Regions from separate parts of the Dactylosporangium sp. NPDC049525 genome, predicted to be linked through region 2. Evidence: predicted binding sites of a transcription regulator. Region 2 holds the regulator's gene; the other holds the start of a gene.
The links. Region 2 encodes HrcA, which represses chaperone genes, less so after heat shock. Its sites were predicted from a motif close to GGTTNGCACNCTCNNNNNGAGNGTGCNAACC; they were not measured.
Positions count from the first base shown of each region.

Region 1: a site for HrcA is predicted at 10,987-11,017, ahead of groES (co-chaperone GroES). Genes of this name have one in related genera too.

Region 1 covers NZ_JBFAPO010000036.1:96,082-115,359, forward strand. The annotation lists gene AB0K00_RS37760 (Hsp70 family protein) at 1-1,245, opposite strand, end outside; gene tsaB (tRNA (adenosine(37)-N6)-threonylcarbamoyltransferase complex dimerization subunit type 1 TsaB) at 1,371-2,027, shown strand; gene rimI (ribosomal protein S18-alanine N-acetyltransferase) at 2,024-2,479, shown strand; gene tsaD (tRNA (adenosine(37)-N6)-threonylcarbamoyltransferase complex transferase subunit TsaD) at 2,469-3,512, shown strand; gene AB0K00_RS37780 (hypothetical protein) at 3,596-3,853, shown strand; gene AB0K00_RS37785 (ABC transporter ATP-binding protein) at 3,913-5,604, shown strand; gene AB0K00_RS37790 (ABC transporter ATP-binding protein) at 5,604-7,349, shown strand; gene AB0K00_RS37795 (DUF1707 domain-containing protein) at 7,295-7,681, opposite strand; gene ybaK (Cys-tRNA(Pro) deacylase) at 7,684-8,163, opposite strand; gene AB0K00_RS37805 (hypothetical protein) at 8,181-8,927, shown strand; gene AB0K00_RS37810 (class I SAM-dependent methyltransferase) at 8,921-10,096, opposite strand; gene AB0K00_RS37815 (hypothetical protein) at 10,100-10,864, opposite strand; gene groES (co-chaperone GroES) at 11,095-11,409, shown strand; gene groL (chaperonin GroEL) at 11,503-13,146, shown strand; gene AB0K00_RS37830 (molybdopterin-dependent oxidoreductase) at 13,202-14,755, shown strand; partial or broken gene AB0K00_RS37835 (WhiB family transcriptional regulator) at 14,949-15,296, opposite strand; gene AB0K00_RS37840 (LuxR C-terminal-related transcriptional regulator) at 15,477-16,235, shown strand; gene AB0K00_RS37845 (DUF5319 domain-containing protein) at 16,300-16,692, opposite strand; gene guaB (IMP dehydrogenase) at 16,859-18,352, shown strand; gene AB0K00_RS37855 (GuaB3 family IMP dehydrogenase-related protein) at 18,397-19,278, shown strand, end outside.
Region 2 covers NZ_JBFAPO010000023.1:629-12,071, forward strand. The annotation lists gene AB0K00_RS29040 (phytanoyl-CoA dioxygenase family protein) at 1-532, opposite strand, end outside; gene AB0K00_RS29045 (hypothetical protein) at 680-1,591, opposite strand; gene AB0K00_RS29050 (enoyl-CoA hydratase-related protein) at 1,680-2,456, opposite strand; gene hemW (radical SAM family heme chaperone HemW) at 2,474-3,670, shown strand; gene AB0K00_RS29060 (DUF4870 domain-containing protein) at 3,738-4,364, opposite strand; gene hrcA (heat-inducible transcriptional repressor HrcA) at 4,550-5,572, shown strand; gene dnaJ (molecular chaperone DnaJ) at 5,605-6,729, shown strand; gene AB0K00_RS29075 (16S rRNA (uracil(1498)-N(3))-methyltransferase) at 6,726-7,421, shown strand; gene AB0K00_RS29080 (SDR family oxidoreductase) at 7,456-8,193, opposite strand; gene AB0K00_RS29085 (histidine triad nucleotide-binding protein) at 8,227-8,577, shown strand; gene AB0K00_RS29090 (serine hydrolase domain-containing protein) at 8,574-9,923, shown strand; gene AB0K00_RS29095 (VOC family protein) at 9,920-10,690, opposite strand; gene AB0K00_RS29100 (PhoH family protein) at 10,968-11,443, shown strand, end outside.

The sequences.
Region 1 (19,278 bases), on a different contig from region 2:
GCCCGCGGTCAGGTCGAACACCCGGTCGTCGGCGGTGCGGACCTGCGCGAGCGGCGCACCCTGCGGATACGCCTCGCCCTCCTTCACCAGCCAGCGGACCAGGCGGCCACGACCACCGGGCACCGTCCACGCGAGGGGCTCCACCCGCCACGGCGCCGGGTCCGCGGGCAGCGAACGGCCGACGCGGCCACCGGCCAGCCGGGCCGCGCCCCGCAACACCGCCAGCTCCGGCTCCGCCGGCCTGGTCACCGGACGGTTCAACCCGTGCCGCAGCGCCGGGGCGACGCTCGGCAGGTGCGCGTTGCCGCCGACCAGCAGGACCGCGGCGACGTCCGCCGGCACGATCCCGGCCCGCGCGATGACCGCCCGGCAGCTGGCGATCAGCCACCGGTTCGCCGGCTCCGTCAGCTGGTCGAGGAGGTCCCTGCCAATGGTGTACGGCGGTGCGCCCGGCTCGATGCGGTCCGTCGCCTCCGGCGCCTCGCTCAGCTGATGCTTGAGCCTGCGCACGATGTCCAGAGCGTGGAAACCGGCCCGCACGCTGACGTCACCACCGGCCGTGAACGCGGGCTCCACCCACTGCGCCAGCTTCGCCCGCAGGTCCGCCGCGAGCACCACGTCGAGGTCGCGGCCGCTGCCGGAGCTCTCCTGGCTCAACGGCACCGGGATTCCGTGCTGCAGCTGCGTCAGCGTCGCGCTCCACGTCGCCCCGAGGTCGCAGACCAGCAGATACCCACCCTCGGCGACCTCCAGCGCGGCCACCGGGTCCGCGACCGCCGCCGACGGGTCATGGACCAGCTCGACGTCGGGGAACCCGGCCACCGCCGCGGCCGTCACCAGCAGCTCCCGCCGCGGGTCATGGGTCCGGTACGCGGCCGGCACCGTCACCACGAGCCGCCCGATCCTGCCGTGCCGCCGCCCGGCCTCCTCAATGATCGCGCCGAGCGCGGCCGTGACCAGCTCAGCACCGTTGACCAGCTGGTCACCGAGCCAGATCGGCGCGTTCGCGTCGACCGCGCGGCGCACCCCGTCGACGTAGTGCCGTGGATGCTCGTCCCGCAGCCGCTCGGCGGCGCCCCCGGCGGACAGCCTGGGGCGGCCCGGCGCCGGGTCGAGGCTCGCACCGGCCGGCCAGCGGACCGCCCCGGTGAGCGGCTCCCGCAGCAGATGCAGCTGGTCATGCACGACGACAGCGGCGGACATGGCCCAGGAACCCATATCCACAACCAGGACCGGCTCGGTCATCGGCTCTCCTGACGCGCCCTGCGTAGATGTCGGCCGATGCTAGGCCCGGCTCGTTGCGAATCGGTTAACTGACCGCAGTCACGACCCCAAACCTGCGTCACAGGCAGGTCGGTAGAGTTGGCGCCGTGCTGGTGATGGTGGTGGACTCCTCGACGCCCGCGGTGACGGCCGCGCTCGTCCGCGTCACGGACGACGAGGTCACCGTGCTCGCCGAGCGGGTTACCGTCGACGGCAGAGCCCACGGCGAGCTGCTCGCCCCGCAGATCCAGGCGGTCCTCGCCGAGGGCGGCGCGGCACCCGCCGACCTGACCGCTGTGATCTCCGGCACCGGCCCCGGCCCGTTCACCGGCCTGCGCGCCGGCATGGTCACCGCCGCCGCGTTCGGTCACGCCCTCGACATCCCCGTCTACGGGGTCTGCTCCCTCGACGGGATCGGCCACGGGCAGCCCGGCCGGCTGCTCGTCGCGACCGACGCTCGCCGCAAGGAGGTGTACTGGGCGGTGTATGACGGCGGCGTCCGCGTCGAAGGGCCCGCGGTCGACAAGCCCGCTGTCGTCGCTCAGCAGACCGCCGCCGGCGCGGCCGCCGGTGACGGCGCCGACAAGTATGCCGAGGTGCTCGGCCTGCCCGTGCTGCCGCCGCGGTACCCGTCCGCGCGCGCCCTCGCCGCTCTCGCCGCAGACCGCATCCGGGCCAAGGCACCCGGCGAGACCCTGACCCCGCTGTACCTGCGCCGCCCCGACGCGGTCGCCCCCGGCGAGCGGAAGCCGGCGCTGCCGTGACGGTCGAGCTGGCCGAGCTGCGCTGGTTCCACATCGACGCGCTGCTGCCGATCGAGGACGAGCTGTTCGGCGAGGAACGCTGGTCCGCCGGCATGTTCTGGAACGAGCTGGCCAGCGGCCACCACTACCTCGTCGCCCTGGAAACGGGCCCGGGCGGCGACCGCGTCGTCGGCTACGCGGGGCTCGCCCTCGCCCCACCCGACGAGGCCTGGATCCAAAACGTCGGGGTGCGCAAGGACGCCCAGCGGCGCGGCATCGGCCGGCGCCTCCTCGAGGCCCTCCTCGCCGAGGCCGAACGGCACGGTGCCCGGCAGGTGCTGCTCGAGGTCGCCGTCGACAACCTGCCCGCACAGAAGCTCTACGCCGGCTACGGGTTCGAGGGCGTCGGCGTCCGCAAGGGCTACTACCAGCCGAGCAACACGGATGCACTGGTGATGATGCGTGAAGACTGAACCCTTGGTGCTCGGGATCGAGACCTCCTGCGACGAGACCGGCGTCGGCATCGTCCGCGGGCACACCTTGCTCGCCGACGAGGTCGCCTCCAGCGTCGCCGAGCACGCCCGCTTCGGCGGGGTCGTGCCGGAGGTCGCCAGCCGCGCCCACTTCGAGGCCATGGTCCCGACCGTGCAACGGGCCCTCGACACCGCCGGGATCACCCTCGCCGACGTCGACGCGATCGCGGTCACTGCCGGCCCCGGCCTCGCCGGGGCGCTGCTCGTCGGGGTCGCCGCGGCCAAGGCATACGCGCTCGCCGCCGGCAAGCCCATCTACGGCGTCAACCACCTCGCCGCGCACGTCGCCGTCGACACCCTCGAACACGGCGCGCTGCCCGAGCCCGCGATCGCCCTGCTCGTCTCCGGCGGCCACTCCTCGCTGCTCAAGGTCGACGACCTGGCCGGCCGGGTCGAGCCGCTCGGCGCCACCATCGACGACGCCGCCGGCGAGGCGTTCGACAAGGTCGCCCGGCTGCTCGGGCTGCCGTTCCCCGGCGGGCCACCGATCGACCGGGCCGCCCGCGACGGTCAGATCGTCATCCCGTTCCCGCGCGGCCTGACCGCCGCCCGGGACCTCGTCGAGCACCGCTTCGACTTCTCCTTCTCCGGGCTGAAGACGGCCGTCGCCCGCTGGGTCGAGGCCCGGCAGCGCAACGGCGAACCCGTCCCCGTCAACGACGTCGCCGCCAGCTTCCAGGAGGCGGTCTGCGACGTGCTGACGAACAAGGCCGTCGACGCGTGCCTCGACCGCGGCGTGCGGACCCTCGTCATCGGTGGCGGCGTCGCCGCCAACTCCCGCATCCGCGCCCTCGCCCAGGAACGCTGCGACCAGCACGGCATCACGCTGCGCGTCCCGCGACCCGGCCTGTGCACCGACAACGGCGCCATGGTCGCCGCCCTCGGCGCGCACCTCGTCGCCGCCGGCGCCGCACCCGGCCGGCTCGGCCTGCCCACCGACTCGGCGATGCCGATCACACTGGTCACGGCGTGACTGGAGCGAAGCGGAGGGCGTGCCGTGACGGGTTCTGAAGCGAGGAAGGCAAGTGTGCGGCCATGGGAGTAGAGTCCAGCGCCGTGATCGTGCGCATGTGGGAGGTCCGGGCACACCCCGAGGCGTTCGGCGAACTGCTGTCCTGGGTGTGCGAGGCAATGCTGCCCAAGGTCGAGGTCCACCCGATGCACATCTCCAGCGAGGTGTACTCCTCCACGGACCACCGGCTCGTCGTCATCTCCAAATGGCGCGGCAGCACCCCGGAGGAATTCACCGACCCACCGTCGCACCTCGTCTCCCGCCGCCCCCAGGCATGGGATTTCACCGAGGTCGACCGCTAGCCCACGGGCTGGAAAATGTAAGGCGCGGTGACGGCCACCCGGGTTACCGTCGGCTGGCCATGAAACGGTTGCCGCTCGATGACCCCGGTGAGCCCGACAGCAGATCTGCCGCCCGCTACCTGCTGTGGGTGCTGCGCAACCAGCTCCCGACGATCCTGCCCGGGGTCGCGCTCGGCATCGTCTGGATGGTCAGCCAGGCCCTCGTCCCGGCCGCGCTCGGCGCCGGCGTCGACGCCCTCACCACCCACGACCGCACCGCCCTGCTCGGTGCCGGCGGTGCCCTGCTCGGCCTCGGCATCGTCACCGCCGTCAGCGGCATCATGCGGCACCGGTTCGCCGTCACCAACTTCCTCAGCGCCGGCTTCCGCACCATGCAGGTCACCGCCCGGCACGCGACCCGCCTCGGCGCGACCCTGCCGAAGAAGGTCGCCACCGGTGAGGTCGTCAGCATCGGCACCACCGACTTCGACCACGTCGGCTACTCGATGGACGTCAGCGCCCGCGCCGGCGGTGCCGTCGTCGCGATCATCGTCGTCGTCGTCCTGCTGCTCGACGTCTCGGTGCCCCTCGGCCTCGTCGTCGTCATCGGCGTGCCGCTGCTCGTGGCCGTCGTCGGGCTGCTGCTCAAGCCCCTCCACCAGCGCCGCCGCGCCCAGCGCGACCTCGCCGGCGCCCTCACCGGCCGCGCCGCCGACATCGTCTCCGGCCTGCGGATCCTGCGCGGCATCGGCGGCGAGGACGTGGTGTCCGGCCGCTACCGGGCCGAGTCGCAACAGGTCCGCGCCGCCGGCGTCCGCGTCGCCAAGGTCGAGACCCTCCTCGAAGGCGCGCAGATCCTGCTCCCCGGCCTGTTCGTCGCCCTCGTCACCTGGCTCGGCGCCAGATTCGCCGTCGCCGGCAAGATCACACCCGGCGAGCTCGTCGCCTTCTACGCCTACGCCGTGTTCCTCGTCAGTCCACTGCGGACACTGACCGAGTTCGCGGAGAAACTCACCCGCGGCCTCGTCGCCGCCGGCCGCGTCGTGTCCCTCCTGCGCGTCGAACCCGAACTCCGCGACCCCGCGAAACCCGTCCCCGTCGTCGGCGGCGACCTCGACGACCCCACCTCCGGCTTCGTCGCCGAGCGGGGCCTGCTCACCGCGATCGCCGCCGCCCGCCCCGAGGACGCCGCCGCCATCGCCGACCGGATCGGCCTGCTCGACGACACGTCCGAGGCGCGGCTGCGCGGCACGCCGCTGCGGCACCACACCGTCGACGACGTCCGCTCCCACATCGTCGTCGCAGACAACGACGACCGCCTCTTCCGCGGACGCCTGCACGACGAGCTCGGCGACCGGCCCGCCGCCGTCCTCGCCGCCCTCGACACCGCCGCCGCACGCGACATCGTCGACGCGCTCCCCGACGGGCTCGACGCCGAGATCGCCGAACGCGGCCGCGACTTCTCCGGCGGCCAGCAGCAGCGCCTGCGCCTGGTGCGTGCCCTCGCCCTCGACCCGCCCGTCCTCGTCCTCGTCGAGCCGACCAGCGCCGTCGACACCCACACCGAGGCCCTGATCGCCCGCAACCTCGCCACCGCCCGGGCCGGCCGGACCACCGTCGTGTGCACCACCAGCCCGCTCCTGCTCGACAGCGCCGACACCGTGGCGTTCGTCGACGTCGCCGGCCGGGTGGCCGCCACCGGCACCCACCGCGAGCTGCTCGACACCTGCCCCGCCTACGTCGCGACCGTCACCAGGGAGGAGGACGCCTGATGCTGCTGCCCATCGCCACCGGCGCCGAGATCCGCGCCTACCTGCGTCGCCTCATGAAGGCCCACCCGCGGATGCTCGCGCTCGTCGTCACCCTGCACGTCAGCGCCGCCGTCGCCGGCCTCGTCACCCCCCGCCTGCTGGGCGACCTGGTCGAGAAGACCTCCGCCGGCACCACCACCTGGACCGTCGACCGCATCGCCCTCACCATCACCGGGTTCGTCGTGGTCGTGTCGGTGCTGGTGCGCTACGCCCGGCTCGCCTCCGCCCGCCTCGGCGAGCAGGTCCTCGCCACCCTTCGCGAGGAGTTCGTCGACCGGGTCCTCGCCGTGCCACCGTCGACAGTGGAGCGTGCCGGCACCGGCGACCTGCTCACCCGCGCCTCCCGCGACGTCGAAGGCACCTCCGACACGGTCCGTTTCGCGCTGCCCGAGGTCGTCGTCGGCATCCTGCAGGTCGTCCTCACCATCGGCGCCATCGCCCTCGTCTCGCCGCTCCTGCTGCTGCCGGCGCTCATCGCCGTGCCCGTCCTGTGGTTCAGCTCCCGGTGGTATTTCCGCCGCGCACCCGCCGGCTACCTCGCCTCCAGCGCCGCGTTCGCCCAGCTCACCGACGGCCTCGCGGAAACCGTCGAGGGCGCGCGCACCGTCGACGTGCTGCGCCTGCGGCAACGGCGCTTGGACCGTACCCAGGACCACCTGCGCGGCATGTACGCCACCTACCTGTACACGCTGCGACTGCGCACCGTCTGGTTCCCGCTGACCGAGTTCGGCTACGTGCTGCCCGGCGCCGTCACCCTCGTGGCCGGCGGCTGGTTCGTCGTCGAGGGCTGGGCCACCGTCGGCCAGGTCACCGCCGCCGTCCTGTACTTCCTCGCCCTCATCGACCCCCTCGACCGGGTCCTGTCCTGGTTCGACCACCTGCAGATCGGCTTCGCCTCCTTCGCCCGCATCGTCGGCATCCAGTCCGTCGCCGTCCCGGCCCCCGTGGCCACCGCGGCGCCGTCGAGCGAGCAGATCGTGGCCCGGGGCGTGCGGTATGCGTACGTCGACGGCCGCGACGTCCTGCACGGCATCGACCTGGAGATCCGGCCGGGCGAACGGCTCGCCGTCGTCGGGCCGTCCGGCGCCGGCAAGTCGACCCTCGGCAGGCTCCTGGCCGGCATCCACGCCCCGGGCTCCGGCACCGTCACCGTCGGCGGCGTCCCCCTCGCCGACCTGCCCCTGTCCGAGCTGCGCCGGCACGTCGCCCTCGTCACCCAGGAACACCACGTCTTCCTCGGCACCGTCCGCGACAACCTCATCCTCGCCCGCCCCTCCGCCGGGACCGAGGACCTGCGCCGGGCCCTCGCCACCGTCGACGCCCTCGACTGGGTCGACGCCCTCCCCGACGGCCTCGACACGACCCTCGGCGAGCCGCCCCTGTCACCGGCGCAGGCGCAGCAGCTCGCGCTCGCCCGTCTCGTCCTTGCCGACCCGCACACCCTGGTGCTGGACGAGGCGACGTCCCTCATCGACCCGCGTGCCGCCCGCCACCTGGAGCGCTCCCTCGCCGGTGCGCTCCACGGCCGCACGGTGATCGCGATCGCCCACCGGCTCTTCTCCGCCCACGACGCCGACCGGGTCGCCGTCGTGGAGGACGGCCGGATCACGGAACTGGGCAGCCACGACGAGCTGGTCGCCGCCGGCGGCGCCTACGCCGCCCTCTGGCGCTCCTGGCACGGCACCGACCGCCAGCCCACCGCCTGACGCCCTCGGCCTTCACGGTCGAGCGCGGGGCGGCCGGCTCGCGCGGTCAGTGGAACGCGGCGTAGACGAGGCCGAGCAGGATGGCCGCGACCAGGGCGATCGCGAACACCAGCAGCACGTGGCGGTTGTTGGCGGCGCCCTTTGCCGGGGCCGGTGGCGGTGGCTGCCGCCTCGGAGGGCAGGGCCGGGAGGTCGTGGGTGGCGGCGCGCAGGTCGTCGAGGGTCTTCGCGGCGAGGACCGTGTCGCAGCGGTCGGCGAACTCGTCCAACGTGAGGCGGCCGACCTGGGTGTGGTGCTGCAGCGCCTCGATGACGCGCTGGCGGTCGCGCATGGTCAGCGGGCCGCGATGTCGGCGAGGACGGCGCCGGTGACCTGGACCAGGTCGTCGGGGGCGAGCTCGATCTGCAGGCCGCGCCGGCCGCCCGAGACGTACATCGTGGACAGTCCGGAAGCCGACGCGTCGATCACGATGGGCAGGCGGGAGCGCTGGCCGACCGGGGAGATGCCGCCCGTCACATAGCCGGTGGCCCGTTCGGCCGCGGCCGGCTCGGCCATCGCGGCGCGTTTGCCGCCCACCGCGGCGGCCAGCGCCTTGAGATCCAGAGACGTCGAAACGGGCACGACACCCACCGTGAGCTGGCCGTCGATGCTCGTGACGAGGGTCTTGAAGAGGCGGGAGGGCTCGACGCCGAGGGCCGCCGCGGCCGCCTCGCCGTAGGAGGCGGCCCGGGGGTCGACCTCATAGGTGTGTGGAGTGAACGCGATCTTCTGCCGCGCCAACAGTGCGGTCGCCGGGGTGCCCTTGCTCGCCACTGGCCCACAATAGCGAGATGCAGATCGGTGCCGTCCAGATGTACCTGGGCTACGGGCACATCTTCCTGGGCGCCACCAGCGGCCGTGACATGTCCGTGTTCGACGGTGACGGGCCGATCACGGCGACCGACCGGCACGTGCGGGTCGCGGCAAGACCGCAGGTCGGGCTGGTCAGGGTGCGGCTGTGGCAGGGGGCCGGGCCGCGGGTGGGCCGGCTGGTGTTCGACGGGGCGCTGGACCTGCCCGACGCCCGGTTCTGTGTGGAGGAGGCGACAGGGCTGTCGCGGTTCGTGACGAAGGTCAGTTCGGTGGAGCCGCGGGTGCTCGTCGCCGTCGACGACCCGGGGCACGCGTCGCGGATCGACGTGGTGCTGGAGCCTGAGTTCGTGCCGCGCAGCGCGCAGGTGTGGACGTCCGGGGATCCGCCGTTTCCGAAGCTGACGGTCGCGCCGACGGCGCCGCGGCACCGGGCCGACGTGTTCGCCGACGCGCTCAACGGGCATGACTTCCCGCGGCGGCGGCTGGCGGCGGCGCTGACGGTGATGGGGGAGGAGCGGCGGGTCCGGGGTTCGGAGCAGATCGTCGCGTTCTTCATCAACGACATCGTCGAGTGGCTGCGCTGGCTGCACGAGCGCATCACCTGGGACATGTGCCGCGAGTCGGGCCGGATGCTGACGGAGCAGCTGGGCCGGCGTCCGCCGGAGGACCTGGCCGACGACGTCCTCATCGACCTGCAGCGCCGCCTGGGCCAGCAGCTCTACTGAGCGGCAGCGCCCCTGGCAGCGGTCCTGGCGAGGGGCCGTAGCAGGAGCACGGCCGGCGCGCCGGCGACCCGGGTCAGCGCGATCACCGCGGCCCGGGTGCCGGACAGGCGCAGCGACCGGCGCAGCTCCTCCACGTCCAACGCCGAGCCGCGTTTCAGGATCGTCAGCGAGCCGACGTCCAGGGCACGCAGCGCGGTCCGCAGCCGCTTCAACGCGACCGGCAGCTGGTCGAGGACCTCGTAGCAGCGCCCGAACGGGGTCGGCACGGGCCCCGCGGTGTACACGTACGCGATGGTGGGGTCGGCGAGCGTGCCGTCGACCGTCGCGGCGAACTCGGCGACGAGATGCGACCGGATCACCGCGCCGTCGGGGTCATACACGAAATTTCCGACAGGTCCGACAGGGGCGGCGGCCACGCCACTGCCGGTCAGCGACACCACCTCCGCACCCTGGAACAGCGTCGCCCGCCGCGGCGCCGCGGCCAGCGGGCCGCACCACGCTGCCGCCTCCACCACGTCACCGTCGACGGAGACCCACTCTCCCTCGGCGCCGGGCGGCAGCAGCGCGTGGTCGATCCCAGGAGCGAGTTTCAACACCGTCATCGGTACCCGGGCGGCCAGCCCGACGACGAAGTCCCACGGCGGCGAGTAGGCGCGGGGGTCGAACACCCGGCGCCCGCCGGAGGTGCGCCGGGCAGGGTCGCAGAACACGGCGTCGACGTCGTCCAGCGGAACTGTCGTGGCGTCGCGGGCCTCCACCTGTACCCCCGGCGCCAGACCCAACGCGAGCACGTTTGCCGACGCGGTCGCGGCCGTCTCGGGTGCGGCGTCGACCGCGTGCACGCGCAAGCCGGCGCGGGCGAAGGCGATGGTGTCCGCGCCGATGCCGCAGCCGAGGTCGGCGACCCGGGTGGCACCCGCGGCCGCGAGCCGGGCCGCCCGCCGGGCCGCGACGGGACCCCGGGTGGCCTGCTCGAGCCCCGCCCGGGTGAAGTGCATCACGGCCGCGTCGGCGCCGAACTTGGCGACCGCCTTGCGCCGCAGTGCCACCTGGGTCAGGGCGGCGGCGGCGAGGTCCGGCGGGAAGCCGGCCGCCCGCAGCGCCGACGCGGCCGCCAGGGGATCACCGTCGGGCAGGGCCGCCGCGGCTTCGAGCGCCTGTTCGAGCATGCGTTATGAGATCCCTAGGATGCCGTTGGCCTTGCCGAGACTCTTCTTGACCTTGAAGGTATAGCTGTCGCCGGCGTTCGACGAGCCGTGCACCAGCCAGTAGTCGCCCTTGTCCTCCTTGGGCTGGCTCTCGGTCCAGTTCGGCGGGGCCTTCTTGCCGCCGTAGGAACTGGCGATCGAGTGGCTGGAGTAGGCGGCCATGCGCTGGGTATTGCCGTTGTACCAGGCGTTGATGAAGTTGTTCACGTAGCTGGAGGCGTCCGACGGGTATTCGGTCTTCTCGATGACCACGTCGGTGACGGCCTGCGGCTTGCCCAGGTTGTGCTCGTCGATCGTGACCTGGAGCTGGTCGCCGTGGTCGTTGCGAAGGATGCACTCGTTGCCGTCCTTCTTCACGTACTTCCAGTTGGTGTCGGCGCCCTTCTCGATGTACTGGAAGTTGGACACGGCGCCGCTGCCGGCCAGCTGCTTGATCCGGCCGGAGTCGTTCTTGGTCCAGGCGGTGACGGCGGCCTGGCAGTAGCTCTTGGCGTCACCCGGGTAGGTGGGCGCGGCGGGGCTCTTGTCCGCGGTGGCGGTGCCCTGGCTGCCGCCGCTCGAGGGGGACGCGGCGCCGGAGCCGCCGGGGCCCTCGCCGAATGCGGCGGAGTCGGACGGGCCGGTGCTGGCGTCGGCCGCGACCGTGTTGCCGCCGTCCTTCTTGCCGCAGGCGGTGAGGGAACCCACGGCCAGGATGGCGACGATCAGCGTGCCGAGCAGCCTCTTCATACCGCCGAGCGTAGATCGCCGGCAGCGCCCGCGCCCGGGTCCGTCGCCTAGCCGACGACGGGTGATTTCGTGGCGTGTTTGGCACTCTCCTTGACGGAGTGCTAGCCAGCGACATAACCTCCGATTAGCACTCTCGTGTCGAGGGTGCCAGCCAACCGGCTGGAGCCGGCACCCGCGACGACGGCTTCACCGGGCACTCGATAGCGCAAGATTCAATACCCCAGGAGGGTATGCCCGTGACTACCGCGACGAAGGTTGCGATCAAGCCGCTCGAGGACCGCATTCTGGTCCAGGCCAACGAGGCTGAGACGACCACCGCCTCGGGCATCGTCATCCCGGACACCGCCAAGGAGAAGCCCCAGGAGGGCACCGTCCAGGCTGTGGGCCCCGGTCGTATCGACGACAAGGGCAACCGGGTCCCGATCGACGTCAAGGTCGGTGACACCGTCATCTACTCGAAGTACGGCGGCACCGAGGTGAAGTGGGGCGGCCAGGAGTACCTCGTGCTCTCCGCCCGTGACGTCCTCGCGGTCATCGAGAAGTGACCCAGACCAAGTAGCAGCAGTGGCCACCGCCCCGGACCCTTGCGCGCAGCGCTGACGGCCGGGGCGGTGTCGCTTTGAAGGGACATCACAAGCATGGCGAAGATCCTGAGCTTCTCCGACGAGGCGCGCCACCTGCTGGAGCACGGCGTCAACCGCCTGGCCGACACGGTCAAGGTCACGCTCGGCCCGCGCGGTCGCAACGTCGTTCTGGACAAGAAGTTCGGTGCCCCGACCATCACCAACGACGGTGTGACGATCGCCAAAGAGATCGAGCTCACCAACCCTTATGAGAACCTCGGCGCCCAGCTGGTCAAAGAGGTCGCCACCAAGACCAACGACGTCGCCGGTGACGGCACCACCACCGCCACCGTGCTGGCCCAGGCGCTGGTCCGCGAGGGCCTGCGCAACGTGACCGCCGGCACCAACCCGGCCGGTCTCAAGCGCGGCATCGACCTGGCGGCGGCCGCCGTCGTCAAGGCGCTCAAGGAGAAGGCGACCCCGGTCGCCAGCCACACCGAGATCGCCCAGGTCGCGACCATCTCCGCGCAGGACGCCACCATCGGCGACCTGATCGCCTCCGCGATGGAGCAGGTCGGCCGCGACGGCGTCATCACGGTCGAGGAGGGCTCCACCCTCACGACCGAGCTCGAAGTCACCGAGGGCATGCAGTTCGACAAGGGCTACATCTCCCCGCACTTCGTGACCGACGCGGAGTCGCAGGAGGCGGTGCTCGAGGACACCTACGTCCTCGTCACCACCCAGAAGATCGGCGCCATCGAGGAGCTGCTGCCGCTGCTGGAGCAGATCGTCAAGGACAACAAGCCGCTGCTGATCATCGCCGAGGACGTCGAGGGCCAGGCCCTGTCGACGCTCGTGGTCAACGCCATCCGCAAGACCTTCAAGGTCGTCGCGGTCAAGGCGCCCGGCTTCGGCGACCGGCGCAAGGCCATGCTCCAGGACATCTCGATCCTCACCGGCGCTGAGCTCGTCGCCCCCGAGCTGGGCTACAAGCTCGAGTCGGTCGGCACCGAGGTCCTCGGCAAGGCCCGGCGCATCGTCGTGGGCAAGGAGCTCACCACGATCGTCGACGGCGGCGGCGAGAAGAGCGAGGTCTCCGCTCGGGTCGAGCAGCTCCGCAAGGAGATCGAGGCCTCCGACTCCGACTGGGACAAGGAAAAGCTCAACGAGCGGGTCGCCAAGCTCGCCGGTGGGGTCGCGGTCATCAAGGCCGGCGCCGCCACCGAGGTTGAGATGAAGGAGCGCAAGCACCGCATCGAGGACGCGATCTCCGCGACCAAGGCGGCGGTCGAGGAAGGCATCGTCCCCGGCGGCGGCGCCGCCCTAGCCCAGGTGCTCACGGTCCTCGACGGCGACCTCGGCCTGACCGGCGACGAGAAGGTCGGTGTCTCGATCGTGCGCAAGGCGCTCGTCGAGCCGCTGCGCTGGATCGCGCAGAACGCCGGCTTCGACGGCTACGTCGTCGTCGGCAAGGTCACCGGGCTCGACTTCGGCCACGGCCTCGACGCCGCCACCGGCGAATACGTCGACCTGGTCAAGTCCGGCATCGTCGACCCGGTGAAGGTGACCCACAGCGCGGTCTCCAACGCCACGTCGATCGCCGGCCTGCTGCTCACGACCGAGACCCTGATCGTGGAGAAGCCGGCCGCCCCGGAGCCCGCCGCCGCCGGCGGCGGCCACGGCCACGGGCACGGCCACTCGCACGGCCCCGGCTTCTGATTCACGCGACACCGTAGAAGGGCCCGGCGCCATTGCCGGGCCCTTCTCAGTTCTTATGGATCGATTACCGCTCTTGGTGGGTCCTGATCCACGGCGCAGACTGGGAGCCGTGCAGAATCGTAGGAACGCGGCGTTCGCCGGTATCGCGGCCGCCGGGGTGGCGCTCGGCGTCGCCGAGGTCGTGGCGATCCTGACCGGCGCGACCACCTCGCCGCTCGTGTCCGTCGGTGGAGTCGTGATCGACTCGGTGCCGGCGTCCGTCAAGGACTTCGCGGTGTCGGTCTTCTACACCTACGACAAGATCGCGCTGCAGGTCGGCACGCTGCTGATCCTCGCCGTCTTCGCCGCCGCCGTCGGGGTCGCCGCGACCCGCCGGATGGTGTTCGGGTATGCCGGCATCGGCCTCTTCGCCCTCGTCGGTGCCGTCGCCGCGCTCACCCGCCACGCCGCGCCCTGGTATGCGTTCGTGCCCACGCTCGTCGGTGCCGCCGCCGGCGCCGCCGTCCTGCACTGGCTGCTCGTACGGCCGCCGGTCGAGACGTATGACGAACGCCGGTTCTTCCTGCGCGCTGCCGGCGGCACCCTCGCCGCCGCGTTCGTCGTCGGCCTGACCGCCCGCTGGTGGGCGACCCGTCGCGGCGTCGAGGCCGACCGCGCCGCCGTGCAGATCCCCCCGGTGCCCGACACCGCCACGCCGCTGCCGCCGGAGGCCGACGCGGGCCTGCCCGATCTGGCCCCGTTCGTCACCCCGAACAAGGATTTCTACCTCATCGACACCACCCTCGTCGTGCCGCAGGTGTCGTCGGAGGACTGGACGCTGCGCATCCACGGGCGGGTCGAGCGGCCGCTCACCCTGACCTTCGAGCAGCTGCTCAAGCGTCCGATGATCGAGCGGTACGTGACGCTCGCCTGCGTCTCCAACGACGTCGGCGGCGGCCTCATCGGCAACGCGAAATGGCAGGGCGTGCGCATCGCCGACCTGCTCGACGAGGTCCGCCCGAAGGCCGGCGCCGACCAGGTGGTCAGCAGGTCCGTCGACGGGTGGACCGCCGGCACGCCGACCGCGGTGCTGCGCGACGGCAGGGACGCGATGCTCGCCATCGCGATGAACGGCGAGCCGCTGCCGATCGAGCACGGTTTCCCGGTCCGCATGGTGGTGCCGGGCCTCTATGGATACGTGTCGGCCACGAAATGGCTCGCCGAGCTGGAGCTGTCGTCGTTCGCCGATTTCGATGCGTACTGGATCAACCGCGGCTGGGCACGAGAAGGCCCGATCAAGACCCAGTCGCGGATCGACACCCCGCGCGACGGCGGTAACCCCGCCGCGGGGCAGGTCATGATCGCCGGGGTCGCCTGGGCGCAGCACCGCGGCATCTCCAAGGTCGAGGTCCGCGTCGACGACGGCCCCTGGCAGGAGGCGAAACTCGCCGCCGTGCCGTCGATCGACACGTGGCGGCAGTGGACGCTGCCGTGGACCGCGACCCGGGGCAAGCACCGGCTGACGGTGCGGGCCACCGACAACGGCGGCGACACCCAGACCGACGCCGTGGCGCCGCCGGATCCCGACGGCGCCACCGGATGGCATTCGGTGCAGGTCGACGTGCGCTGACCCGGACCCAGTGAGCGGGCCCGGACAGTGAGCGGGCCCGACCTGTGTGTGGTCGGGCCCGATGAGCGCGGTGGTTGGGGTGGGTCTACCTCGCGGCGGGGCGGGCGCGGTCGGCGCCGGCACGGCGGCGCTGGGCTGGCACGTTCGGCGCGGGATGGGTGCGGACCGTGCGCAGCGGCACCAGCGGCGGTGCGGGGCGCAGCCCCAGCTTCGCCTCCAGGCGCGACACGTCGACCGTCGTGCGACCCCGGTCGGCGCAGTCCTCCCAGCCGACGGCCAGCAGCCGAAGCCGCTCTCCCTCGCTGAAGCCGCCCCAGACGCCATACGGCTCCCGGGTCGCGAGGGCCTGCGCGGCGCACTGCGCCCGGACCGGGCAGCCGCGGCAGACGTTCTTCGCCGCGGTTTCCCGCCGGCCGCGCGACGCGCCGCGCTCACCGTCCGGGTGGAAGAACTGTGCACTGTCGCGCCCGCGGCACAAACCGAGACGCTGCCAGTCCCAAACGTCCGCGATCGGGCCGGGCAGTCGAGTCACATTCGTCATTCGCCCCTCCTTCCTAGCTTGCGGACTGGAATTCGCGAGTCGCACAGTCCCTGTACAACGCGCGAGACCGCCGCAGGTAACGGGATGTCGTCGGTCAATTTCTCGTAGGCCAATCGCGGCGAAACCACGTCTAGATCTCGCCATTTCGTGTTTCTCTCTTTGAGAGAGAGGAGCACGACGGTGCGTACGATTTTGGTGTGTGTGCGAACACAGGTCGCGGCACAGACGGTCGCAGCAGCCGCGGCGAGGCTCGGGGTGGCACACGCGGTGCGGACCGCCGTCACGATGGTCGAGGCCTTGGCCCGACTCAGTGAGCAGCCCGCGGACCTGGTGCTGGCCGACCCGACCCTGGCCCGGCCGGACAGTGCGGAGTTCTCCCGCCGTGTCCTGGCGGTGTCGCCCGGCTCGACGGTGGTCTTCTTCGGCACGGAGGAGCCGCGCGCGGCGGCCGCGGCGATCGCTGCCGGTGCCCGGGCGGTCATCCGGGTCGACACGGCGGACCCGGTGACCACGCTGGCGAAGGCGGTGCTGCTGGTGCTGAGCCAGGTCGGCCGCAGCAACGGCGACCCGGTCCTGCCCGCGCGGGTCGGCACGCCGACCCAGACGGCCGGCGGGGTGCTCCCGGCGGGCCGGGGACTGCCCGGCGCCGCGAGGACCGCGGTGGGGATGCCCGGTGCGCGTGTCGCGGGTGCCGGCGTGCCACAGCAGCGCGGCGACGTGCCCGGCGAACCACCGCGGCGGCGCGTCGAGCTGACCGAACGCGAGCTGCAGGTGCTGCGCGGCATGGCCGACGGCAAGAGCAACGCCGAGATCGGTCGGGAGCTCTTCGTCTCCGAGGACACGGTCAAGACGCACGCTCGCCGGCTGTTCCGGAAGCTGGGAGCGCGTGACCGGGCACACGCCGTTGCGGCGGCCTTCCGTGCCGGGCTGGTGAGTTAGCGCTCCTGTGCATGCCGCGTCGGTACCCCACCCGCGGCAAACCTAAACGAGGGCCGCTACCGGCTCAGCCGTCGTTGTCGTCCGTCGCACTCGCAAGTGCGTCATGGACCCCGTCAGCGTAACCCCGCGCGTATTCCCATGTGACGTAATGGTCAGGGTCCGGGTCGAACGCCGGCTCGTGCACCCGCGGCCGGCCCGACGTGAGCAGGTGCTTCAGGTTTCCCCGTAGCAGGTCCCAGTCGAAGTAATGCGGCTCGTGGCAGTCCTCGCACTCGATGACGAGCCCACGGACGCCGATCGCCGTGAGCAGCGCCTGGTAGATCTCGAGGTCGGCAAGGTCCTCGAGAACGTCCTGGCGCTCGGCGGCGGTCAACGGGTCGTCGGCACCACTGTCGTCGAGCTCGGCCGAAGGATCGGCCGGGTCACCGGCGAAGGGGTCGATGGGCTCTTCGTGCACGCCTCAACGGTAGCCCCAATACCCGCGCGTGTGGGGCTCGGTATGCAGAGCGGTGGTCGGGGCGGAGTTAGCCACGGCACGTCCGGCTATGGCGGAGGGGTGCGCCGCCAGGGCAGAAGTACGATGAGACGCACCCGCCGGACGACCGAGAGCTGGGATGCGCTTCATGGATTTCTCGCCGCGACCTGACGTGCTGCCTTTGGGCCTGACCTTCGACGACGTGCTGCTGCTGCCGGGCGAGTCCGACGTCGTGCCGAGCGCCGTCGACACGTCGAGCCACGTCACCCGGAACATCACCCTGCGGATCCCGTTGATCTCCAGCGCGATGGACACGGTGACCGAGGCCCGGATGGCGATCGCCATGGCACGGCAGGGCGGCATCGGCACGCTGCACCGCAACCTGTCGATCGAGGACCAGGCGCAGCAGGTCGATCTGGTGAAGCGGTCCGAGGCAGGGATGGTCACCAACCCGATCACCTGCTCGCCCGACGACACCCTCGGCGAGGTCGACAAGCTCTGCGGGCGGTATCGCATCTCCGGCGTCCCGGTCGTCGACGCCGCCGGCCAGCTGGTGGGCATCGTCACCAACCGTGACATGCGGTTCGTCTCCGATCCGGCCACCCCGGTCCACGAGATCATGACCGTCACGCCGCTCTACACGGCGCTCGTCGGGGTCAGCAAGGACGAGGCCCGCGCGCTGCTGCGCAAGCACAAGATCGAGAAGCTGCCGATCGTCGACAACGCCGGCAAGCTCCGCGGCCTGATCACGGTCAAGGACTTCTCCAAGAGCGAGAAGTTCCCGCACGCCACGAAGGACGACGCCGGCCGGCTCCGGGTCGCCGCCGCGGTGGGGGTCGGCGACGACTCCTACAAGCGCGCCCGCACCCTCATCGACGCGGGTCTCGACATCGTCATGGTCGACACCGCGCACGGGCACAACCGGCAGGTCGTCGAGATGGTCGCCCGGCTCAAGAAGGAGACCACCGTCGACGTCGTCGGCGGCAACGTGGCGACCTATGCCGGCGCGAAGGCCCTCGCCGAGGCGGGTGCCGACGCGGTCAAGGTCGGCGTCGGCCCGGGCTCCATCTGCACCACCCGCGTCGTCGCCGGCGTCGGCGTGCCGCAGATCACGGCCATCATGGAGGCATCCCGCGCCTGCGCCCCGCTCGGCGTGCCGGTCATCGGCGACGGCGGCATGCAGTATTCCGGCGACATCGCCAAGGCGATCGTGGCCGGCGCCGACACCGTCATGCTCGGCAGCCTCCTCGCCGGCTGCGAGGAGAGCCCCGGCGACCTGATCTTCATCAACGGCAAGCAGTTCAAGTCCTACCGGGGCATGGGCTCGCTCGGCGCGATGCAGTCCCGCGGCCAGGCCAGGTCGTATTCCAAGGACCGCTACTTCCAGGACGACGTCCTGTCCGACGACAAGCTGGTGCCCGAGGGCATCGAGGGCCAGGTCCCCTTCCGCGGCCCCCTCGCCGCGGTGGCCCATCAGCTCGTCGGCGGACTGCGCTCCGGCATGGGCTTCGTGGGGGCCGCCACCGTCCCCGACATGCACGAGCGGGGTCAACTCATCCGGATCACCGCGGCCGGGCTCAAGGAGAGCCACCCGCACGACATCCAGATGACCGTCGAGGCACCCAACTACCACTCGCGGTAGCACACCCCCAGCAGCCCCAACACAAGCAATGGCAGGAGCGGCAAATGCGTGACGTGGTCGAGATCGGGCTGAGCAAGAGCGCCCGGCGTGGCTACCACCTGGACGACATCGCGATCGTTCCGACACGGCGCACCCGTGACGTCGACGACGTGTCGACCAACTGGCAGCTCGACGCGTACCCGTTCAAGATCCCATGCGTGGCGCACCCCTCCGACGCCACCATGAGTCCGGCGACCGCGGTCGAGCTCGGCCGCCTCGGCGGGCTCGGCGTGCTCAACGTCGAGGGCCTCTGGACCCGCTACACGGACCCGAGCAAGATCCTCGAGGAGCTGTCCGACCTGGACGACGACTCGCGGGCCACCAGGCGCCTCCAGGAGGTGTATGCGGAGCCGATCAAGCCCGAGCTCATCGGCGAGCGGGTCAAGGAGATCCGCGACGGCGGCGTCACCGTCGCCGTCCGCGTCTCGCCGCAGCACACCCTCGCCCTGGCCCCGGTCATCCTCGACGCGGGCGTCGACCTGCTGGTCATCCAGGGCACCCTCGTCTCCGCCGAGCACGTGTCGACGACTGACGAGCCGCTCAACCTCAAGGAGTTCATCGCCGACCTGGACCTGCCGGTCATCGTCGGCGGCTGCACCAACTACCAGACGGCGCTGCACCTGATGCGCACCGGCGCCGCCGGTGTCATCGTCGGCATCGGCGCCGACGAGTGGTCGACGACCGACCGGGTCCTCGGCATCCGCGTGCCGATGGCCACCGCCATCGCCGACGCCGCCGACGCCCGCCGCGACTACCTCGACGAGACCGGCGGCCGGTATGTGCACATCATCGCCGACGGCAACCTGCAGACGTCCGGCGACATCGCCAAGGCCCTCGGCTGCGGCGCCGACGCCGTCATGGTCGGCGAGCCGCTGTCCCGTAGCGAG
Region 2 (11,443 bases):
TCCAGAGGTGGCTGCCCGGGATGACCTTGGTGGCGCCCCGGCCGGTCTCCGACAGGTCGGAGATGACATAGCCGATCTTCAGCGAGAACATCGGCCGCGGCAGGTTGGGGTCCATCGTCTCCGGGTCGGAGTTCTGCCGGTAGCCGTCCTGGTGCCAGCCCCACGAGGGGGCCTCGGTCGCCGCCGCCGGCGGGGTGACGTCGAGGTGGTTGTGGTGCGTGTAGATGTTCCAGCCGGCCAGACCCCACATGTACGGGAACAGCGTCGGCTGGGTCAGCAGGTGCCCGAACAGTTCGTCGCGGGTGAGGAAGCCCAGCAGGTGCAGCGTGCCGTCCTTCTTCATGCTGCTGGAGCCGGCCGCCTGCTCCTCGGCGTAGACCCGGTCCATCGCCGCTTCGAGCTCGGCCCGGTGGTCTTCCTTCAGAACGTTGCGGACCAGCAGGAAGCCCTGATCCAGGAATTCCTTGCGGTCGGCCTCGCTGATCGGCTCATAGCCGGTCAGACCGCCGTAGTCGGGTGCAGCGGACGTCATGTCCTCCCCTTACTTTCGTCAACCAGGGAACGACCGATGGTAACGCGAGGTGCACATGAGGCCGACTCCGGAGTTGGCTGCCGGACAGTGCGGAAACCCCACCCGAACGGCCGACAACCTGCTGGTCGTCTGCAACGTCGTGGTCTGTCAGTAGACCTCGGCGACGACCTGCTGGGCGGCGGCGCCGCCACGCTGCGTGACCCGGGTCCAGCCGCCGCTCTTCGCGGTCCACTCCATGTCGTTGAAGACGACCCGTTTGACGCCGTGGTCCTGGGCGTGCGCCACCAGCCAGTGCGCATACTGCCAGCCGGTCTTCTGCTCGCGGACCTTGAGCGCCACGCCGACCAGGTCGGCGACGTCGGCGGTGCTGACGTTGCCCCAGTCGAGCTTCACGCCGGCGGTGAGGGTCTTCGCCGCCTCGGTGCCGTGGCTGGTGGTCTCGGTGACGGTGCAGGCGACCGCGCTGGTGGCCTCGCCGCTCAGCGCGCGGGCCATGATCTCCGACTCGTCGACCCACTTCTCGTACGCCTCGGGCAGGGCGCTGCGCTGGACCTCCTGCGCGGCGTCGGTGACCCGCATCTTCTCCCAGCCCTTGACCTTCAGCAGGGCGGTGTAGAAGGCGTTCGCCGCGTAGCGCGGGTCGGCGACCTGCTCGGGGGTGCCCCAGCCCTGGCTGGGCCGCTGCTGGAACAGGCCGATGGAGTCGCGGTCGCCGCCGCCGAGGTTCTCCAGCTTCGACTCCTGCCAGGCGGTGGCGAGGGCGACGACGAGGGCCCGCTGCGGCACGCCGCGGCGCAGCCCGACGGCGGTGATGGTCGCGGCGTTGGCGACCTGCTCGGCGTCCAGGGCGACGGCCGAGTCGGCGCCGGAGGAGGTGCCGGAGGCGGTGCCCTTCGCGTTGACCGAGGCGTTGCCGGCGTTGACCACGCAGGCGCGGCCCGGCGGCAGCAGCTGCGGCAGGTGGTCGCCGAGCCGCTGCACGAGCACGTAGACACCGAAGGCCGCGACGACGACGAGTGCCGTCAGGACCATCAGCACGTGTCGTGTACGCATCGTCACCTCCCGACCTTTGAGAACTTGACCAGCGTACGTCCCACTCGCCACTGCCTCCCCGCGTTACACCCGGGGTTGAGGCGAGTCGGGCCGTTCAGCCGACGCCGTCAGGGATCCAGTTTGGTGGTCTTTTGTCCCTGAATGCCGAGATTCCCTCGATTCCCTCCGCCGAACCGAAATACGACACGGACAGCTCGGTCATTGCCGCGAGCTCGTCACGGAACGTGTCGGCTTTTTGTCGGCGCAGGAGTTCCTTCGTGCCGCGGACGGCGCCGGGCGCTCCTCGCACCAACGCCGCGACGAACGCCTCGACGGCCGCGTCGACCTCGTCGGTGGGCACGGCGGCCGTGACGAGCCCGATCTCGCGGGCCCGGGCACCGTCGAACGTCGAGCCGGTCAGGAACAGCTCGGCCGCGGCGCGGGAGGACAGCCGCGGCAGCACCGTGGCGGAGATCACTGCCGGGATCACGCCGATGCGCACCTCGGAGAACGCGAACGTCGCCTCGAGCGCGCACACCGCGAGGTCCGCGGCGGCGACGAGGCCCAGGCCACCGGCCCGCGCGGGCCCGGTCAGCCGCGCGACGACCGGCTTCGGGCACTCCCAGATCGCGGTGAGCACCTCGCCCAGCCGGTTGATCGGCGGCTTGCCCGACCCGAACGCGGCGGCGGTCTCCTTCAGGTCGGCGCCGGAGCAGAAGACGGGGCCGGTGTGGGTCAGGACCACGACCCGCACCGCGTCGTCCCCGGCGGCGGCCGCGAGCGCGGCCAGGAGCTCCTCGATCAGGGCGGTCGACAGCGCGTTGCGGTTCGACGGGCTGTCGAGCGTGACCGTCGCCACGCCATGCGCCGTCTGTGACCGTACGAGTGGCATGCGGGCACACTAGTGAAATGCCCGGAACACTGCCAGAAGGCGAGCCGATCCCGCGCGACGGCGCGCTGCCCGACGGGGTCGCCGACGCGGCGGGGGAGGCCGGGTTCGGGGTCTACGTCCACGTCCCGTTCTGCGCCAGCCGCTGCGGCTACTGCGACTTCAACACCTACACCGCCGACGAGGGCGTGCTCAGCGCCGGCTACGCCGAGCAGGTCCTGGACGAGCTGGCCCTGGCCGCGAAGGTGGTCGCGCCGCCCCGGGTGGACACGGTCTTCTTCGGCGGTGGCACGCCGACGCTGCTGCCCCCGTCGGAGCTGGGCCGCATCCTCGACGGCATCGACCGCACCTGGGGGCTGGCCGGCGACGCCGAGGTCACCACGGAGGCCAACCCGGAGTTGGTCGACGCGGCCGGCCTGCGGCAGCTTCGCGCCGCCGGGTTCAACCGGATCTCGCTCGGCATGCAGTCCGTCGCGCCCGGAGTCCTGGCGGTGCTGGACCGCCGGCACACGCCGGGCCGGCCCGCGGCCGCGGTCGCCGAGGCGCAGGCCGCCGGCTTCGAGCGCGTGAATCTGGATCTGATCTACGGCACGCCCGGCGAACGGCCTTCCGACTTCGCCGCGTCGTTGCGCACGGTGATCGATTCCGGGGTCGACCACGTCAGCGCCTACGCGCTCATCGTCGAGGACGGCACCCGGCTCGCGGCCCGCATGCGCCGTGGTGAGCTGCCGTTCCCCGACGACGACGTGGCTGCCGACCGCTATCTGGCCGCCGAACAGGCCCTCACCGAGGCCGGGATGTCCTGGTACGAGGTGTCGAACTGGTCCCGCAACTCGCCCTGCCGGCACAACGAGCTCTACTGGCGCGGCGGCGACTGGTGGGGGCTGGGTCCCGGCGCGCACAGCCACGTGCGGGGCGTGCGGTGGTGGAACGTGAAACACCCGCACGCCTACGCCGCGCGGCTGGCGGACTCGGCGTCGCCGGGGCAGGCCCGTGAGGTGCTGACGCCGGACGAGCGGCACATGGAGGACGTCCTGCTGCGCATCCGCCTGGCCGACGGGCTCCCGCTCGGCGTGCTCGACGACGCCGGCCTGGCCGGGGCGCGGGAGTGTCTCGCCGACGGGCAGCTGGACCCGTCCGCGTTCGCGGCCGGCCGGGCGGTGCTGACCCTGCGGGGGCGGCTGCTCGCCGACGGGGTCGCGCGGGCCTTGACCTGAGCCGGCTCGGCATGCGGAAAAGGGGCGGCCGGGGCCGCCCCTTTGGTGTCTACGCGTCTTTTACTTGTTACTTGATGAAGCGGTAGGTCATCGGGTAGCGGTACAGCTCGCCGCCGTTGGCCTTCATGCCGCCGATGATGGCGAACACGATGATGATGATCCACGGCACGAAGAGCGAGATGAACAACGTGCACACGGAGAGCAGGGCACCCACGAACAGGATGATGCCCCACGTGATGTGGAAGTTCAGCGCCTCGTTGGCGTGCGCCTTGACCGTGGGCGACTCGTTGCCCTTGGCCAGCAGCGCGACGAGCGGGGCGAGGAAGCCGAAGAAGATGCCACCGAAGTGGGCGACCAGCGCCCAGGTCTTCTCGTCGCTGTTGGCGTAGCCGACCGGGCCGGCGCCGGGGTAGCCACCGGGCTGCTGGTAGCCGCCACCGTACTGACCCGGCTGCTGGTACCCACCGGGCTGCTGATACCCACCGGGCTGCTGGTAGCCGCCCGGCGGCTGGTAGGCGTTCGGGTCCTGGTAGCCGGCACCGCTGGTGGGCGGCGGGTAACCGCCACCGGAGACCGGCGGCTGCTGACCGTAGTCAGGCCCCGGCGGCGGGTACTGCGCCCCGCCCGGCGTCGAGTAAGGGTTGTTGGGGTCCTGCGGCACGCCGTATTCCCCGGGGCGAGGTGGTTCACTCATGGGGGCCACGGTAGGTGCACCGATCAAGTATGGCCAGCGACGCGGCATGACTTCTTTTGGACAAACTTGACGCAGACCGGCGCAATAGCGGCGGTTCACACACATGACGATCATTCCGTGGGCGGCGGGCGCGACGTAGACTGGCACTCGCAAAGTGGGAGTGCCAAGTTCTTGGGGAGGTGCGCATGGCTCTCGACGAGCGCAAGCTTGAGGTGCTGCGCGCCATCGTCGAGGACTACGTCGCAACCCAGGAGCCGGTCGGCAGCAAGGCCCTCGTTGAGCGGCACAACCTGCGCGTCTCGCCCGCGACCGTCCGCAACGACATGGCCGTCCTCGAAGAGGAGGGCTACATCCGGCAGCCGCACACCAGCGCCGGTCGCGTGCCCACCGACGCCGGCTACCGGCTCTTCGTCGACAAGCTGTCCCGGGTCAAGCCGCTGAGCCCGGCCGAGCGGCGGGCCATCGAGCGGTTCCTGATCGGCGCGGTCGACCTCGACGACGTCGTGCACCGCACCGTGCGGCTGCTCGCGCAGCTCACCCGGCAGGTCGCGGTCGTGCAGTATCCGAGCCTGTCGCGGGCCAGCGTGCGCCACTTCGAGCTGGTGCCGATCTCCACCACCCGGCTGATGGTGGTCATGATCGCCGAGACCGGCCGGGTCGAGCAGCGGCTCGTCGACCTGCCCGGCCCGATCCTCGCCGACGACGTGACCGAGCTGCGCCGCAGGATCAACGAGAAGCTGGTCGGCAAGCGCCTCGTCGACACCCCGCCGCTGGTCGTCGCACTCGTCGAGGAGTCCTCGCCGAGCCTGCGCCCGCCGATGACGGCCCTGTCGACCGTGCTGCTGGAGACCCTGGTGGAGCGCACCGAGGAGCGGATCGCCCTCGCCGGCACCGCCAACCTCGCCCGCGGCGGGCTGCTGGACTTCCAGGGTTCGCTGCGCCCGATCCTCGAGGCGCTCGAGGAGGAGGTCATCCTGCTCAAGCTCTTCGGTGAGGTCGAGCCGAGCATGACCCGGGTCCGCATCGGCGACGAGAACGAGATCGAAGACCTGCGCAGCGCCTCGATCGTGGCGACCGGCTACGGGCCGGGCTCCATTGTCGTGGGCGGCATGGGTGTGCTGGGGCCGACCCGGATGGACTACCCCGGCAACATCGCCACGGTGCGCGCCGTGGCACGCTACGTCGGCGATCTGCTGGGACAAAGTTGAACCTCATGGACGAGTCAGGGGCATAGGACTCAGTGGCGAAGGACTACTACGGGACTCTCGGTGTCAAGCGGGACTCCACGGCCGATGAGATCAAGCGCGCCTACCGGCGGTTGGCGCGCGAGTTTCATCCGGACGTCAACCCGGACCCCGTGGCACAGGAGAAGTTCAAGGAGATCAACGCGGCCTACGAGGTGCTGTCCGACCCGCGCAAGCGGGAGATGGTCGACCTCGGCGGCGACCCCCTGGCACCCGGTGGCGGTGGCGGCGGCCCGCAGGGCGGCGCGTTCGTCGGGTTCCAGGACATCATGGACGCGTTCTTCGGCACGACCGCCAGTCGCGGGCCGCGGCCGCGGATCCGGCCGGGCGCCGACGCGATCCTGCGGCTCGACCTGGACCTGCACGAGACCGCGTTCGGCGTCGAGGCGCCGATCACCGTCGACACCGCGGTGGTGTGCACCACCTGCTCCGGCGCCGGCACCGCGCCCGGCACCCACCCCACGACCTGCGAGATCTGCGGCGGTCGCGGCGAGGTCCAGTCGGTGCAGCGCACGTTCCTCGGCCAGGTCGTCTCGGCCCGGCCGTGCTCGGCCTGCCAGGGCTTCGGCACCGTCATCCCGCACCCGTGCGCGACCTGTGGCGGCGACGGCCGGGTCCGCACCCGCCGCACGCTGACCGTGAAGATCCCCTCCGGGGTCGAGGACGGCATGCGCATCCGCCTGGCCCAGCAGGGCGAGGTCGGCCCCGGCGGCGGCCCGCCCGGCGACCTGTATGTCGAGATCCACGAGCGCCCGCACGACGTGTATTCGCGCAAGGACGACGACCTGCACTGCCGGGTCACCGTCCCGATGACCGCGGCGGCGCTCGGCACCCGGCTGACGATCAAGACCCTCGACGGCGAGGAGACGGTCGACGTCAAGGCCGGCACCCAGCCCAACCAGACGCTGCGCATCCGCGGCAAGGGCGTCCCGCACCTGCGCGGCGCCGGCCGTGGCGACCTGCACGTCCACCTCGACGTGCGGACCCCGACCCGGCTGGAGCCGGAGCAGGAGAAGCTGCTGCGCGACTTCGCCCGCACCCGCGGCGAGGAGGTCGCCGAGCTGTCCAAGCAGGGCGGCTTCTTCTCCCGCGTGCGGGACGCCTTCAATGGCCACGCGTGAGCCTGCCGCTTTTCCTGGTCGCCGAGCTGCCATCGGGGGACCGGTGGCGGCTCGACGGCCCTGAAGGTCATCATGCGGCCAACGTGCAGCGTCTCTCCCCCGGAGAGGCGCTGCTGTTGTCCGACGGCCGCGGCGGGCTGCTCGAGGCCACTGTTGCCGCCGCGCACAAGGGCGCCCTCGATCTCGATCTCGGCGCGCTGACCCGGGTCCCCGCCTACGACCCGCAGGTCACCGTCGTGCAGGGGATCGCGAAGGGCGAGCGGGCCGAGCTGGCCGTGCAGCTCATGACCGAGCTCGGCGTCGACCGGATCGTGCCGTGGCAGGCGGCCCGCAGCATCGCCCGGTGGAAGGACGCCAAGCCGGTCGAGCGGTGGCGCGCCACGGTCCGCGAGGCGGTCAAGCAGTCCCGCCGGGCCTGGCTGCCCGAGGTCACCGACGCGCGGACCACGAAGCAGCTCACCCTGACCGGGACCGTCCTGCTGTTGCACGAGGAGGCGTCGGCGCCGCTGTCGACCGTCCCGCTCGACGGCGACATCACCCTCGTCGTCGGCCCGGAGGGCGGGATCGCGCCGGAGGAGCTGGCCGCGTTCCCCGACGCGGTGCCGGTCCGGCTGGGCCGCGAGATCCTGCGCACGTCGACGGCGGGCGCCGCCGCCCTCGCGGCGCTGTCGGTCCGCCTCGGCCGCTGGTAGACCCCGCCAGGGTCAGCGGAAAGGCACGGCGGGGTCAGCGGAAGTAGGACGCGCCGTTCAGGTCGAGCACGGCGCCCGAGGACCATTCCGAGCCGGCGAGGAACAGCACCGCCTCGGCGACCTCCTCGGGCCGGGCGACCCGGTTGAACGGGCTCTGCGCCCGGATCGCGTCGCCGTCCCCGGCGTCCATGATGGCGTTGCCCATGTCGGTGGCGACGAACCCGGGCGCCACCGCGTTGACCGCGATGCCCCGCGGCGCGAGGGCCAGGGCCAGGGACTGGGTCAGCGAGTTCAGCCCCGCCTTCGCCGCGCCGTACGCCGGGTAGCGGGGTTCGCCGCGGTACGCGCCGCGGGAGGACACGTTGACGATCCTGCCGCCCTCGCCGAGGTGCCGGGCGGCGCACCAGCAGACGTTGGCGGGGCCGGTCAGGTTGGCCGCCAGGGTCCGCTGCCAGGCCGCCTGCCACGCGGCGTAGCCGTCCTCCAGGATCGGGTGCTCGACCGCGACGGCCGCGTTGTTGACGACGACGTCGAGGCCGCCGAGCGACAGGGCGGCGCCGTCGACGAACGCCTGGACCGCGCCGGCGTCGGTCAGGTCGCCGGAGACGATCACGTGCCCGTCGCCGGGCAGCCCGTCGCGGACCTTCTCGGCGAGGTCGGCGGAGTCGCGGTGGTGCACCGCCACCACGTCGCCGTCGGCGGCGAACGCGCGCGCGACCGCCTCGCCGATACCGCGGGAAGCCCCTGTCACCAACACCTTGCGTCCAGACATGGCAGCACCCTACAAGCCGAATACGATGCGACTGTGACTGATGACTGCCTGTTCTGCCGCATCGTCGCGGGGGAGATCCCGGCGACGGTGGTCCACGAGACCGACGACACCCTGGCGTTCCGCGACATCGGACCGAAGGCGCCGGTGCACGTCCTGGTGATCCCGAAGGCGCACCACCAGGACATTGCCGCGCTCGCCGCCGCCGACCCGGCGCTCGCCGGCCGGGTCCTCGCCAGCTGCGCCGCGGTCGCCGAGAAGGAGGGGCTGACCGGGGACGGCTACCGGGTGATCTTCAACACCGGTGGCTTCGGCGGCCAGGAGGTCTTCCACGTCCACGGGCACGTCGTCGGCGGCCGCCCGCTCGGCCCGATGCTGTCCATATGACGGCGCTGGAGCGGTACGAGCGGCTCGCCCGCCAGGTCCAGGCCGACGCGCGGGTCCCGGCGCTCAGCGTGGCGATCCACCGCGCCGACCGGCCGCTGTGGACGTTCACCGTCGGCGCCGACGTCGACGCGCGCAGCCAGCTGCGGATCGGCTCGGTCACCAAGACGTTCACCGCGGTCCTGGTGATGCAGTGCCGCGACGAGGGACTGCTGGACCTCGACGACCCGATCTCGCGGCACCTGCCGGTGAAGGCGCACGGCGACCTGACCGTCGGCCGGATGCTGTCGCACCTGTCGGGGCTGCAGCGGGAGCCGTTCGGCGACGTCTGGGACACGATGCAGGCGCCCGACGTCGACACGCTGCTCGACCAGCTGGACCGGGCCGAGCGGGTGCTGCCCGCCGGGCAGCGGTTCCACTACTCCAACCTGGCGATCGCCCTGCTCGGCCACCTCGCCGGGCGGCTGCGCGGCGGCACCTGGGAGGAGGTGCTGCGGGAGCGGATCCTCGACCCGCTGGGCCTGGACGACACGGTCGTCACGCCGAGCCGCGCCGTCGTCGGGTATCAGGTCGACGCCTGGTCCGACTACGCGCACCCGGAGCCGCCCGACGACTTCGGCGCGGTCGGCCCGGCGGCGCAGCTGTGGAGCACCGCCGCCGACCTGGCGAAATGGGCGGCGTTCCTGGCCGACCCGAAGGCCGTCGACCAGTCCTCGGCGGTCCTGGCGGTGGAGACGGTCGAGGAGATGCGGGCGCCGCGGGCCGTCACCGAGGACGTCCTGTGGGCCCGGGGCCTGGGGCTCGGGCTGATCCTGCAGCCGCAGCCGGGCGCCGAGCGGATCGTGCACGTCGGGCACGACGGCGCGATGCCGGGCTTCCTGGCCGGCGCCTACGGGCGGGTCGGCGGCACCGGCACCCCCGGCGCGTTCGGTGCGGCGGCGCTCGGCTCGTCCGGCACCGCCGGTGAGGTCATCGACCTGGCGCACCAGCTGCTCGCCGCGGCGGTCGACAGCGACCCGGCCGACATCACGCCGTGGTCGCCCGCGCCGGCGCCGCCGCAGCGGTACCGCTCGGTGCTCGGCCGCTGGTGGGGTGAGGGCTTCGAGTACGTGTTCAGCTGGCACGGCGGCGCGCTGCACGCCCGGGCGGTGGAACAGCCGGCGAACCGGCCGCCGGCGGTGTTCGCGCCGGTCGACGGCCAGCAGGACGTGTTCCGCACCGTGTCCGGCCGGGAGACGGGGGAGCTGCTGCGGCTGACCCGCGCCGAGGACGGCACCGTCGAGCTGCTGCACTGGGCGACGTACCGCTTCACCCGCGGTCAGGAGACCTTCGACAAGTACCGGTTCTAACGGGAGATGACGGTGAACACGGCGCCGTTGGGGTCCACGACGACCGCGATGCGGCCGTGCGGAGAGTCGAACGGCCCGTGCTGGACCTGGCCGCCCGCCGACCGGACCCGGTCGGCGGCGCGGTCGGTGTCCGCGGCGGCGAAGTAGACCATCCAGTGCGGCGGGATGCCCTCCCACGCCTCGGTCATGGTGAGCCGCCCGGCGACGGGGTCGGCGTTGCCGAGGCTCCACGCCGTGTAGTCGAACTGCTCGTCGGCGTCGACCCGGGTCTGCCGGTACCCGAACAGGCCCTGGTAGAAGGTGTCGACGGCGGCCGGGTCCCGGGTGTTGACCTCGGCCCAGCACAGCGCGCCGTCCTCGTCGAACAGCTGCGAGCCGGTGTGCTGGCCGGGCTCCCACGCGCCGAACGCGGCGCCGGACGGGTCGAGGGCGAAGAGCATCCGGCCGTTGCTCGGGATGTCCATCGGCGCGACGATGACCTTGCCGCCACCGGTGTCGACCCGCCGGGCGGTGTCCTCCAGGTCGTGTGACATCAGGTACAGGCTCCAGGCGGCCGGGGTCTGCTCGGCGCCCGGCATCGGCGGGCTCATCCCGGCGACGACCTTGCCGTCCTTGAGGCACATGACGTAGTGCCCGAAGTCGGCGCCGGTGTCCAGGAACGTCCAGCCGAACAGCGTCGAGTAGAACCGCTGGGCGGCGGCGAGGTCGGGGGCGACCAGGTCGGCCCAGCAGGGCTCACCGTCGACGTAACCGCTGCGCTCGACCATCCGTGTGGGCCCCCTGCCGGTGAGTACAGCCGATGTCTCACCTGCCTCAGTACCACCGTGTGAGCGGGCCTGTCCGGACTTTCGGCGCGAACGACATGATCGGGCGACCCCGATCCGGGCGAGGCGGATGTTCGCCGTATCAGGTACGAACCGGACATCGGCAAGAAATGGGAACGGCCTGAGGGGCGGTCAGCCGATACCATGAAGAGCCTGGACATGAAGCCAGCAGGAGAGCGAGCCCCGGAAGCAGGTGCTTGAGGCCCACCGTGGCCGACGTATGACCGAGACCCCAACCCCCGCACCGGCAGTGTCGTCGGAGCAGCCCGTGCGGGCCATCAGCAAGATCACGGTCCCCGACCCGCACACGATGGTCAGGCTGCTCGGCGCGGGAGACGAGATCCTCAAGCTCGTCGAGCGGGCCGTCAGCAGCGACGTGCACGTGCGGGGCAACGAGATCACCATCACCGGCGCGGCCGCGGACAACGCCCTGGCCGAGCGCATCTTCGCCGAACTCATCGAGCTGGTGCGCAAGGGGGAGACCCTCACCCCGGACAACGTCCGGCGCACCGTCGGCATGCTCGAGCAGAACACCTCGGAGCGCCCCGCCGACGTGTTGACCCTCAACATCCTCTCCCGGCGCGGCCGCACCATCCGGCCGAAGACCCTCGGCCAGAAGCGGTATGTCGACTCGATCGACCAGCACACGATCGTGTTCGGCATCGGCCCGGCCGGCACCGGCAAGACCTACCTCGC